One region of the Mesorhizobium monacense genome, then DNA from elsewhere that is predicted to be linked to it. Evidence: predicted binding sites of a transcription regulator. Region 1 holds the regulator's gene; each other region holds the start of a gene.
What was found. Region 1 encodes PhoB, which activates phosphate uptake and scavenging genes when phosphate is short. Its sites were predicted from a motif close to TGTCATNNANCTGTCAT; they were not measured.
Positions count from the first base shown of each region.

Region 2: AC1RUK_RS10885 (bifunctional 2',3'-cyclic-nucleotide 2'-phosphodiesterase/3'-nucleotidase) is a predicted target of PhoB. The motif match lies at 1,544-1,560, and genes of this name have one in related genera.
Region 3: AC1RUK_RS15215 (RNA degradosome polyphosphate kinase) is a predicted target of PhoB. The motif match lies at 1,128-1,144, and genes of this name have one in related genera.

Region 1 covers NZ_CM165567.1:6,601,128-6,604,399, forward strand. Annotated here, with positions in the region: gene pstB (phosphate ABC transporter ATP-binding protein PstB) at 1-410, shown strand, start outside; gene phoU (phosphate signaling complex protein PhoU) at 449-1,159, shown strand; gene phoB (phosphate regulon transcriptional regulator PhoB) at 1,176-1,865, shown strand; gene AC1RUK_RS31650 (DUF6881 domain-containing protein) at 1,893-2,246, opposite strand; gene AC1RUK_RS31655 (ROK family protein) at 2,275-3,272, opposite strand, start outside.
Region 2 covers NZ_CM165567.1:2,271,169-2,274,440, reverse strand. Annotated here, with positions in the region: gene AC1RUK_RS10885 (bifunctional 2',3'-cyclic-nucleotide 2'-phosphodiesterase/3'-nucleotidase) at 1-1,442, opposite strand, end outside; gene AC1RUK_RS10880 (NAD(P)/FAD-dependent oxidoreductase) at 1,581-2,846, opposite strand; gene AC1RUK_RS10875 (5-formyltetrahydrofolate cyclo-ligase) at 3,014-3,272, shown strand, end outside.
Region 3 covers NZ_CM165567.1:3,155,963-3,159,234, reverse strand. Annotated here, with positions in the region: gene AC1RUK_RS15225 (FAD-dependent monooxygenase) at 1-805, opposite strand, end outside; gene AC1RUK_RS15220 (zinc-finger domain-containing protein) at 819-1,064, opposite strand; gene AC1RUK_RS15215 (RNA degradosome polyphosphate kinase) at 1,266-3,272, shown strand, end outside.

The sequences.
Region 1 (3,272 bases):
GCAAGGCCGACATGGACCAGATCGTCGAATCGAGCCTGAAGAAGGCGGCGATCTGGAACGAGGTGAAGGATCGCCTGCAAGAGCCCGGCACCGGCCTTTCCGGCGGCCAGCAGCAGCGCCTGTGCATCGCGCGTGCCATCGCCGTGTCGCCGGAAGTGATCCTGATGGACGAGCCCTGCTCGGCGCTCGACCCGATCGCCACGGCCCGCGTCGAGGAGCTGATCGACGAGCTGCGCCAGAATTACACGATCGTCATCGTCACGCACTCGATGCAGCAGGCGGCGCGCGTGTCGCAGCGCACGGCCATGTTCCACCTCGGCTATCTGGTCGAGGAGGGCGCCACCGACAAGATGTTCACCAACCCCGACGACAAGCGCACGCAGGACTACATCACCGGCCGGTTCGGCTGAGCGGTCCGGCGGCAATTTTCAGGCACGAGGACAGGATCATGGGTGAACATCATACCGTCGCCTCTTTCGACGAGGATCTCGGGGCGATCAGCAAGCTGATCTCCGACATGGGCGAACTGGCCGGCTCGATGGTCGGCGGGGCAACCCGTGCATTGCTGACATCGGACAATGCGCTGGCGCAGCGCGTCGTCTCAGACGACGCCATCATGGATGCGCGCCAGCGCGAGCTGGACGACCGCGCCATCACGCTGATCGCCAAGCGCCAGCCGATGGCCAACGATCTGCGCGCGGTGGTCGGTTCGATCCGCATGGCCGGCGATCTTGAGCGCATCGGCGACCTTGCCAAGAACATCGCCAAGCGCGTCGGCACCGTCGGCCTCAGCGTCACGCCGCGCGACCTCTCGCACTCCATCGATGTGATGGCGCAGCTGGTGCTGGTCCAGGTGCAACGGGTGATCGAGCAATACGCCGCCGCCGACGCTGCGGCACTCGCCAAGCTTCGGAACGACGACGAGCGCATCGACGTCAAGTACACGTCGGTGTTCCGCGAGCTGCTGACCTACATGATGGAGGATCCGCGCAACATCACGGCCTGCACGCATCTGCTGTTTTGCGCCAAGAATCTGGAGCGCATCGGCGACCATGTCACCAACATTGCCGAGAACGCCTACTACGTTCTGACCGGCTCGCAATTGCCCGCCAATCGTCCCAAACAGGACGAGACGGCGATGTCCGCGCCGGCGGCATGACAGGGGTAACCGACCGATGATCGCGCCACGCATCATGGTGGTGGAGGACGAGGAGCCGCTGGGGGTGCTGCTCCGCTACAATCTGGAGTCCGAAGGCTACCAGGTCGAGGTGGTGACGCGCGGCGACGAGGCCGAGATCCGCCTGCAGGAGAATGTGCCCGATCTTCTGGTGCTCGACTGGATGGTGCCGGCGGTTTCCGGCATCGAGCTTTGCCGGCGCCTGAGGATGCGGCCCGAGACCGAGCGGCTGCCGATCATCATGCTGACGGCGCGTGGCGAAGAGAGCGACCGCGTGCGGGGCCTCTCCACCGGCGCCGACGACTATCTGGTCAAGCCGTTCTCGACGCCGGAATTCATGGCCAGGGTCAAGGCGCTGCTGCGCCGCGCCAAGCCGGAAGTGCTGTCCAGCATGCTGAAGGTTGGCGACATCGTGCTCGATCGCGAGTCGCACCGGGTCTACCGCAAGAAGAGCGAGATCAGGCTCGGACCGACCGAGTTCCGACTGCTCGAATTCATGATGCGGCATCCGGGCCGGGTGTTTTCGCGCAGCCAGCTGCTCGACAATGTCTGGGGCGAGACGATCTATATCGACGAGCGCACGGTCGACGTGCATGTCGGCCGGCTGCGCAAGGCGGTCAACAATGGCCGCATGCCCGACGTCATCCGCACCATCCGCGGCGCCGGCTACGCCATCAGGGAAGATTAGGACCCTTCCATCCCGACAGATCGGGATTCACGCGCTACTTTCTAAGCGAGACAGTACAGCCCACAGAGCATCGAACTCGGGTTTGGTGGTCTCGCGGGTTTGCGCGCCATCTGGGTCGTCGACCTCTCCCACCGGCGGCAGTTCCCCTTCGGGCAAGTGATCGCCGTCGAGACCGCCGGGATAGGCGAGGAGCACGCGACCATCTGCGTAAATGTGCATTGCCCGACAACCAAGATTTTCGGCGTCGCATTCGAAGTAGGACACGACGGGAAGATCAGTTTCACGGGACGAGACATCGGCGCAAGAAAGCCAACGGACTGGCGGGCCGAAGTCCGGCAGGTAATATGTCACGCCATGCCGGTTACGGTAGCTCTTCATCATAGACGCTCACGATTGGGGGTCTGACGTTTCAGGCAACGCTCTTGCCGGCGACCGTTCGCTGCTGGACGCCCGGCGCAAAAATCTCCTGGTCGACGAAGCCGAGCGCGCGCATGGCGCAGCCCTCGCGGATCAGCGGCAACTCATTCGGCTCGGTGTCGAAGGAGATCGATTTCGAGTGCTGGCCGCCGGCAGTCTGGGCAATCGCCTCGCGCAGCGCCGGTTCGATCAGATCGAAGGCGGCGGCGCCGACGCCGACCATGGCGACCGGTGCCGGGTCGATCAGTGCGAACAGGCTGCCAAGGCCGAAGCCGAGCGCCTCGCCGGCCTTGCGATAGGCTTCGCGCTCCGGGCCGTCGGTCTCGCGCGCCCGCGCGGCGAGCGCGCGCATGTCGGCATCGCCGACATCGACCGGTTCGGCATCCTCGCTCATCATCCTGGCGTTGCGCCAGATGGCATAGTTGCCGGCATAGGCCTCGACGCAGCCGCGCCGTCCGCAGCGGCAGAGCGCACCGCCCGGCCGGTGGATCATGTGGCCGAACTCGCCGCCGGACGAATGAGTGCCGGTGAACAGTTCGCCCTTCAGCACCAGCCCCATGCCGATGCCGTGCGAGAGCAGGATGGCGATGAAATCGTCGCGGTAGCGGTCGGGATCGCGCCATTGCAGCGCCACCGCCATCATGTTGCAGTCGTTTTCCATGGTGGCGGGAATGCCGAATTCGCCTTCCAGAATGTCGGCAAAGGGGATGTCGGTCAGCGACGTGATCGGCGACCACAGCATGGCGCGGGCATGGGTGTCGGTGATGCCCTGGATGCCCATCGCGATGCGGGCGACGCTGCGCACATCGAGGTCCGGATCCTCGAACCGGCGCCGGACTATTGCCGTGCATTCGCCGATCAGCTCGTCGCGCGGCATGGTCAGCGTGTCGAGGCGGCGCTGTTCCTCGGCAATGACCTGTCCGGCATAATCGATGACGGCGACGGAGAGGAAGTTCAGCGACAGCACCACGGTCATCACCGCCGTGGCTT
Region 2 (3,272 bases), 2.5 Mb from region 1:
CATTCCTTGACTTGTGCGCCGGTGATTTCAACCGCCCGCACGGTGTTCGGATAGAGATAGAGATCGGCGACATTCTTGATAGCGATGTCGCCCACCGGCACGTCGGTATAGTAGTCGGCGCCGCTGCGCCCACCGGCCTTGAAGGGAGCCGCGGCCGACAGCAACGACACGTCCTTCCATTGCGTGCTCTTGAGGATGTCCTTGAGGTACCAGCTCTGCGCCTGATTCACGATCTGCACCGACGGATCGTCAGCGACTAACGCGAAATAGGAATAGAGCGGCGCCGACGTCTTGCCGACCGGACGGCGCACATAGGCCAGCGTCGCCTCATGATCCTGTTCCAGTGCGGCAATGATGCGCTTGTCGTCGCCGACCGTCGCCTTGTTCTTGTTGTCGACCCGCTCGTAGATCGGCCGCGCCTCGGAGGTCGCCGAAACGACCCGCCATTTCGAGCCGTCGCGCTCCAGAAGCAGGTCGATCAGGCCCATATGCGACCCCCAGAACCCGCCCATCACGGCAGGCTTGCCCTGTAGTGTGCCCTTTTGCGTGTCGACGGCCTCAAGCGATTGAAAATCCTTCTTGCCGGGGAAGACGAGATGCTGGTGACCGGTGAAGACCGCATCGATGCCTTCGACGCCGGCTACGAAGAAGGAAGCATTTTCCATCATGTCGCCTTGCTTGACGTCGATGCCGGAATGCGAAAGCGCAATCACGATGTCGGCGCCCTGCTCCTTGATCTCGGGCACCCAGGCCTTGGCCGCTTCGACGATATCGCGCGTCTTGACGTTGCCTTCGAGGTTTTTCAGATCCCAGACCATGATCTGCGGCGGCACGAAGCCGATGATGCCGATCTTGATCGGCTGCTCGGCGCCCGACCCGTCCCTGATCTTCTTGTCGAGGATCACGTATGGCTTGAGGTAGAGCTTGTCGTCCCGCGGATTGGTAGCGAGCTGGGTGCCGCGGATCAGGTTCGCGCAGACAAGCGGAAAATTGGCGCCGGCCAACACCTTGTCCAGGAACGACAGGCCGTAGTTGAACTCGTGGTTGCCGAGCGTCGAGCATTCGTAGCCAAGCAGGTTCATGCCCTTCATGATCGGATGAAGGTCGCCGTCCTTCATGCCCTTCTCATAGGCGATGTAGTCGCCCATCGGATTGCCCTGCAAAAGGTCGCCATTATCGATCAGCATCGAGTTGACCGCTTCCTTGCGCACCGCATCGATCAGCGAAGCCGTCCGCGACAGGCCCATCGTGTCGTTTGCTTTGTCGGCGTAGTAATCATAGGGCAGCACGTTCACATGGATGTCGGTCGTCTCCATGATCCTGAGATGCGCCTGGTTGGCTTGGGCGCGGGCTGAGAACGGGTGCAGCATGATCAGCGCCCCGGTTGCGGCGGCGCCCGCCAGCAACGAGCGGCGGGAGACAGGGTGGAGCAGTTGGGACATTGTTTTTTCCTGTTTCGACAATGCGACAAGCCCTGCCCGAAGCAAAAGCTTCGCGCTGAAATCCGGCCATGTCCATCGGGAATCCAGTCGATCAGCAAAAGGTGACGGGCGGATGAAACGTCTTCGCGCCAAGCAAGGTCAGCCCTTGTCGTCATCGCCCTGGGTGATCAGCCGCGCACTGCGCTGCCCGGTCGCATAGATCCATAGCCAGCTAAGCGACACCGCCAGCCGGTTGCGAAAGCCAATCAGGAAATAGATGTGGGCGATGCCCCACAGCCACCAGGCGGGCCAGCCGGTAAGCTTGATCCAGCCGAAATCGATGACCGCGGCGCGCTTGCCGATCGTCGCCAGATCGCCGTCATGCTTGTAGCGGAACGGCCTCGGCGCCGTGTCGCCGGCAAGCCTGGCCTTGATGGTCGCGGCGACATGCCATCCCGCCTGCTTGGCGGCCGGGGCTACGCCGGGCACCGGCCTGCCGTCAGGCCGCAGGACATGTGCCGCGTCGCCGATGACAAAAATCTCCGGGCTGCCCGCCACGGTGAGGTCGGGCTCGACGAGCACCCTGCCCGCGCGATCCGCCGCCGCCCCCAGCCATTCGGCGGCCGGCGACGCCGCAACGCCTGCCGCCCACAGGATTGTCCGGGCCGGCAGGACTGTGCCGCCGAAGACGACGACCTCGGCGTCGCAGCGTGTCACCGCGCGGCCGAGTTCCACCTCGACGCCGAGTCGCTCGAGCGCCTTCCTTGCATAATCCGAGAGCTGAGGTTCGAAATTGGCAAGGATCCGGTCGCCGGCCTCGATCAGCACCACACGCGTCTGGCGCGTGTCGATGTTGCGGAACTCGCCGCGCAGCGTGTCGCGCGCGAGTTCCGCAATAGTCCCGGCCAGTTCCACGCCGGTCGGCCCGCCGCCGACGATTGCCAGCGTCAGCAGCGCCTTTCGCTTTTCGGGATCGGTTTCCCGCTCGGCCTGCTCGAAGGCCAGAAGGACGCGCCGCCGGATGGTGGTCGCGTCCTCGAGCGTCTTCAGCCCCGGCGCAAAAGGCTCCCATTCGTCATGGCCGAAATAGGCGTGGCGGGCACCGGTGGCGAGCACCAGCGTGTCGTAGGCGACCGCGCTGCCATCGTCGAGCAGCACACGCTTGCCGGCACGGTCGACGCCGCTGACATTGGCGAGCAGCGTCGTCACGTCCTTGCGCTTGCGCAACAGATGGCGGATCGGCCAGGCAACCTCCGAGGTCGCTAGCGCCGTGGTCGCCACCTGATAGAGCAGCGGCTGGAAAAGATGGTGGTTGCGCTTGTCGATCATGGTGATGCGCACCGGCACACCCGACAGCGCACGGGTGAATTCGAGGCCGCCGAACCCCGCGCCGACAACGACGACATGATGGCTGGCTTCGTTCATCTCATTCACCCCATGGGCGCGTAAATTCACCAGCTTCGATATAGGTATTTTTGTGCACTGCAACAATGTCCCGACTGCCCGGGACTCGCCGCTCGATGTCGTGAATGCACATGCCGGCCGGTTCATGCGGGGTATAGCCTCACCGGACTGGATGACGGGAATGAAGCATGGCTAACGATCGTGACGGCGAAGATCCGGCGCAGTATTCCTCGCCGCCCTGCTTCATGCATGAGCTCGATCCCGAGTTCCGCACGCCGCCCACCGAATGGACCGATGTGCGACGCTGGCGCAAGGCCGAGCGCGAGCGGCTGATCGCGGCGCGGCTGGCGGTTTCCGCCGACGCACGAACGGCAATGTCGCAGCGCATAGCCGCAGGCCTCGACGCGCTGATCGGCGACATTGCCGGCCGCCTGGTCAGCCTCTATT
Region 3 (3,272 bases), 3.4 Mb from region 1:
CGCGCATGGCCTCGGTGAGGATGCTGGTATCGGCATGGCCCGACCACGCCTCGGCGATGCGCTCGCCTTTGGTGAAGGCGGCGAGGTTGAAGGCAGTACCCCGGCTGACCGGATACGCGACCATGTGGAAACCGGGATGCAGGAAGGTGGTGACTGCGTTCACGACGCCGACGGCGGCAAAAGCCTTGCCGGCGGCACAGTCGGCTGGAACCGTGGTACGCCAGGCCAGCTCGCCCGAAAAACGGCTTTTGCCGGAAATTGCCCTTTGGTCAGAGAACCGCTCCCGGACCCGCGACCAGACGCCGTCGGCGCCGACCAACAGCGATCCTTCGACTTCGACGGTCTTGCCGTCGGCTTCGGCCGTCACGGCGATGCCGTGCGGTCCGGTGGCGACGCTGCTGACGCGGGCGCCGGTGACGAGATCGATCCCCGGCCGCTCCGCCACCTGCGCCGTCAGCGCGGCCTGCAGGTCGGCGCGATGAGCGACGAGATAGGGCGCGCCCCAGCGGCTCTCGGCTGCCTGCCCGAGCGGCACGCGGGCAAGTTCGCTGAGCGTCGCGGCATCCTTCAGCACGACCGCTTCCGGCCGCACCGCGTGTGGCGAGAGCCGGTCGAGCACGCCAAGCTGGCGCAGGATGCGTGTTGCGTTGGGGGAAAGCTGGATGCCGGCGCCGGTCGCTTCGAGCTGTCTGGCCTGTTCGAACAGCTTTACCGGATAGCCGCGTGCGGCAAAGGCAAGGGCTGCGGTCAGCCCGGCGATGCCAGCCCCGGCGATGACAATTTGCCGGGACCGCGTGTCACTCATGGCGGCGAGGGAATCAGGCAGCCTGGTCGATATAGAAGCAGCCGGCGGGCTGCGTTTCCGTTGCCTTCAGCTTCGGCGAATAGCGGTAGAGCGTCGAGCAATAGGGGCAGACTTTTTCATTGTCGTCGCCCATGTCGAGGAACACATGCGGATGGTCGAAAGGCGGATTGGCGCCGGTGCACATGAATTCCCGGACCCCGATGTCGATCGCCGAATGGCCCGCATCGTTCTGGAAATGGGGAATGGAACCGCCTGCCATCGTCGTCTCCTTAACTCGGTCTCGTCTGCATCTGGATCATAACCCGCCTGTTTGCAAGATCGATGAAATGAAACTGTCGTAAAAGCCTGTCAGAGGATAAGTTAAGCCGGTTAACCGGCTTGAGCCTTTTGCAGTCAAGCGGAATCGCTTGGCGTCGCACAAATGCGACTAAAACAATGTGGCACGGGAAGAGCAGGAACCATGAACGAACTGAAGCCGGTGCAGAGCGAATTCACCACGGTGGAAAAGGCCAGCCCCCAGGGTGGCAACCCGGACCGTTTCGTCAACCGCGAGTTCTCCTGGCTGCAGTTCAACCGGCGCGTCCTCGAGGAATCGCTGAATGTGCATCACCCGCTGCTCGAGCGGGTTCGCTTCCTGTCGATCTCGGCCGCCAATCTCGACGAGTTCTTCATGGTCCGCGTCGCCGGCCTCGCCGGCCAGGTGCGCGAGGGCATCGCGCTGAAGAGCCCTGACGGCCGCACGCCTGAGCAGCAGCTCGAACAGCTGCTGCGCGAGGTCGAGCGCCTGCAGGAGGACCAGCAGAAGAGCCTTTCGGCGCTGATGCTTCTGCTCAACAAGGAAGGCATCGAGAGCATCACCCGCGACGCCCTGACCAAGGACGAGAGGACCTGGCTGGAAGAGCATTTCCAGGACCAGGTGTTTCCGGTGCTCACCCCGCTATCGATCGACCCGGCGCACCCGTTCCCGTTCATCCCCAACCTCGGCTTCTCGATGGCGCTGCAATTGCGCCACCGCAAGAATGGCGAGGAGATGAGCGCGCTGCTGCGCCTGCCGGTGGCGCTGAAGCGCTTCATCCGCCTGCCGGACCGCAAGAACCATGTCCGCTTCATTCCGCTGGAAGAGGCGGTCGGCCTCTATATCGGCAAGCTATTCCCCGGCTACGAGGTCAAGGGCTCCGGTACGTTCCGCCTCATCCGCGACAGCGATATCGAGGTTGAGGAGGAGTCCGAAGATCTGGTGCGCCTGTTCGAGACGGCGCTGAAGCGCCGCCGCCGCGGCTCGGTCATCCGCATCGAGTTCGACATGTCGATGCCGCCGGCGCTGCGCGACTTCGTCGCCGGCGAGCTTGGCGTCTCGTCGAGCCGCATCAGCGTGCTTACCGGGCCGCTGGCGCTCAGCCAGATCTCAGAGATCGTGGCGGTGGCCCGCGACGATCTCAAATTCATGCCCTACAATCCGCGCTTTCCCGAGCGCATCCGCGAACATGGCGGCGACTGTTTCGCCGCCATTCGCGAGAAGGACATCGTCGTCCACCATCCTTATGAATCCTTCGACGTGGTGGTGCAGTTCCTGCGCCAGGCGATGGCCGACCCGGAAGTGGTGGCGATCAAGCAGACGCTCTACCGCACCTCCAACGACAGCCCGATCGTGCGCGCGCTGGTCGACGCGGCCGAGGCCGGCAAGTCGGTGACCGCACTTGTCGAGCTCAAGGCGCGCTTCGACGAGGAAGCCAATATCCGCTGGGCCCGCGACCTGGAGCGCGCCGGCGTCCAGGTGGTGTTCGGCTTCCTCGAGCTGAAGACCCACGCCAAGATGTCGCTGGTGGTGCGGCGCGAGGACGGCAAGCTGCGCAACTACGTGCATCTCGGCACCGGCAATTACCATCCGGTCACCGCGCGCATCTACACCGACCTGTCCTTCTTCACCACCGACCCGACGATCGCCCGCGATGTCGCCCAGCTGTTCAATTTCATCACCGGCTATGCCGAGCCCGCCGAGGAGATGCGGCTGGCGATCTCGCCCTTCACGCTGCGCAAGCGCATCTTGAAACACATCTCGGACGAGGTTCAGCATGCGCTGGAGGGCCGTCCGGCCCGCATCTGGATGAAGATGAATTCGCTCGTCGACCCGATCATCATCGACGCGCTCTACGATGCCAGCCGTGCCGGCGTCGAGATCGATCTCGTCGTGCGCGGCATCTGCTGCCTGCGGCCGCAGGTGCCCGGCCTTTCCGAGAACATCAGGGTGAAGTCGATCGTCGGCCGCTTCCTCGAACACAGCCGCATCTACTGCTTCGGCAACGGCCATGGTCTGCCCTCGGACGGGGCGGTCATCTACATCTCCTCGGCCGACCTGATGCCGCGCAATCTCGACCGCCGCGTCGAGACCATGGTGCCGATTACCAATCCAACTGTGCATGAACAGATTCTTGGCCAGATCATGCTGGGCAACATTATGGACAACCAG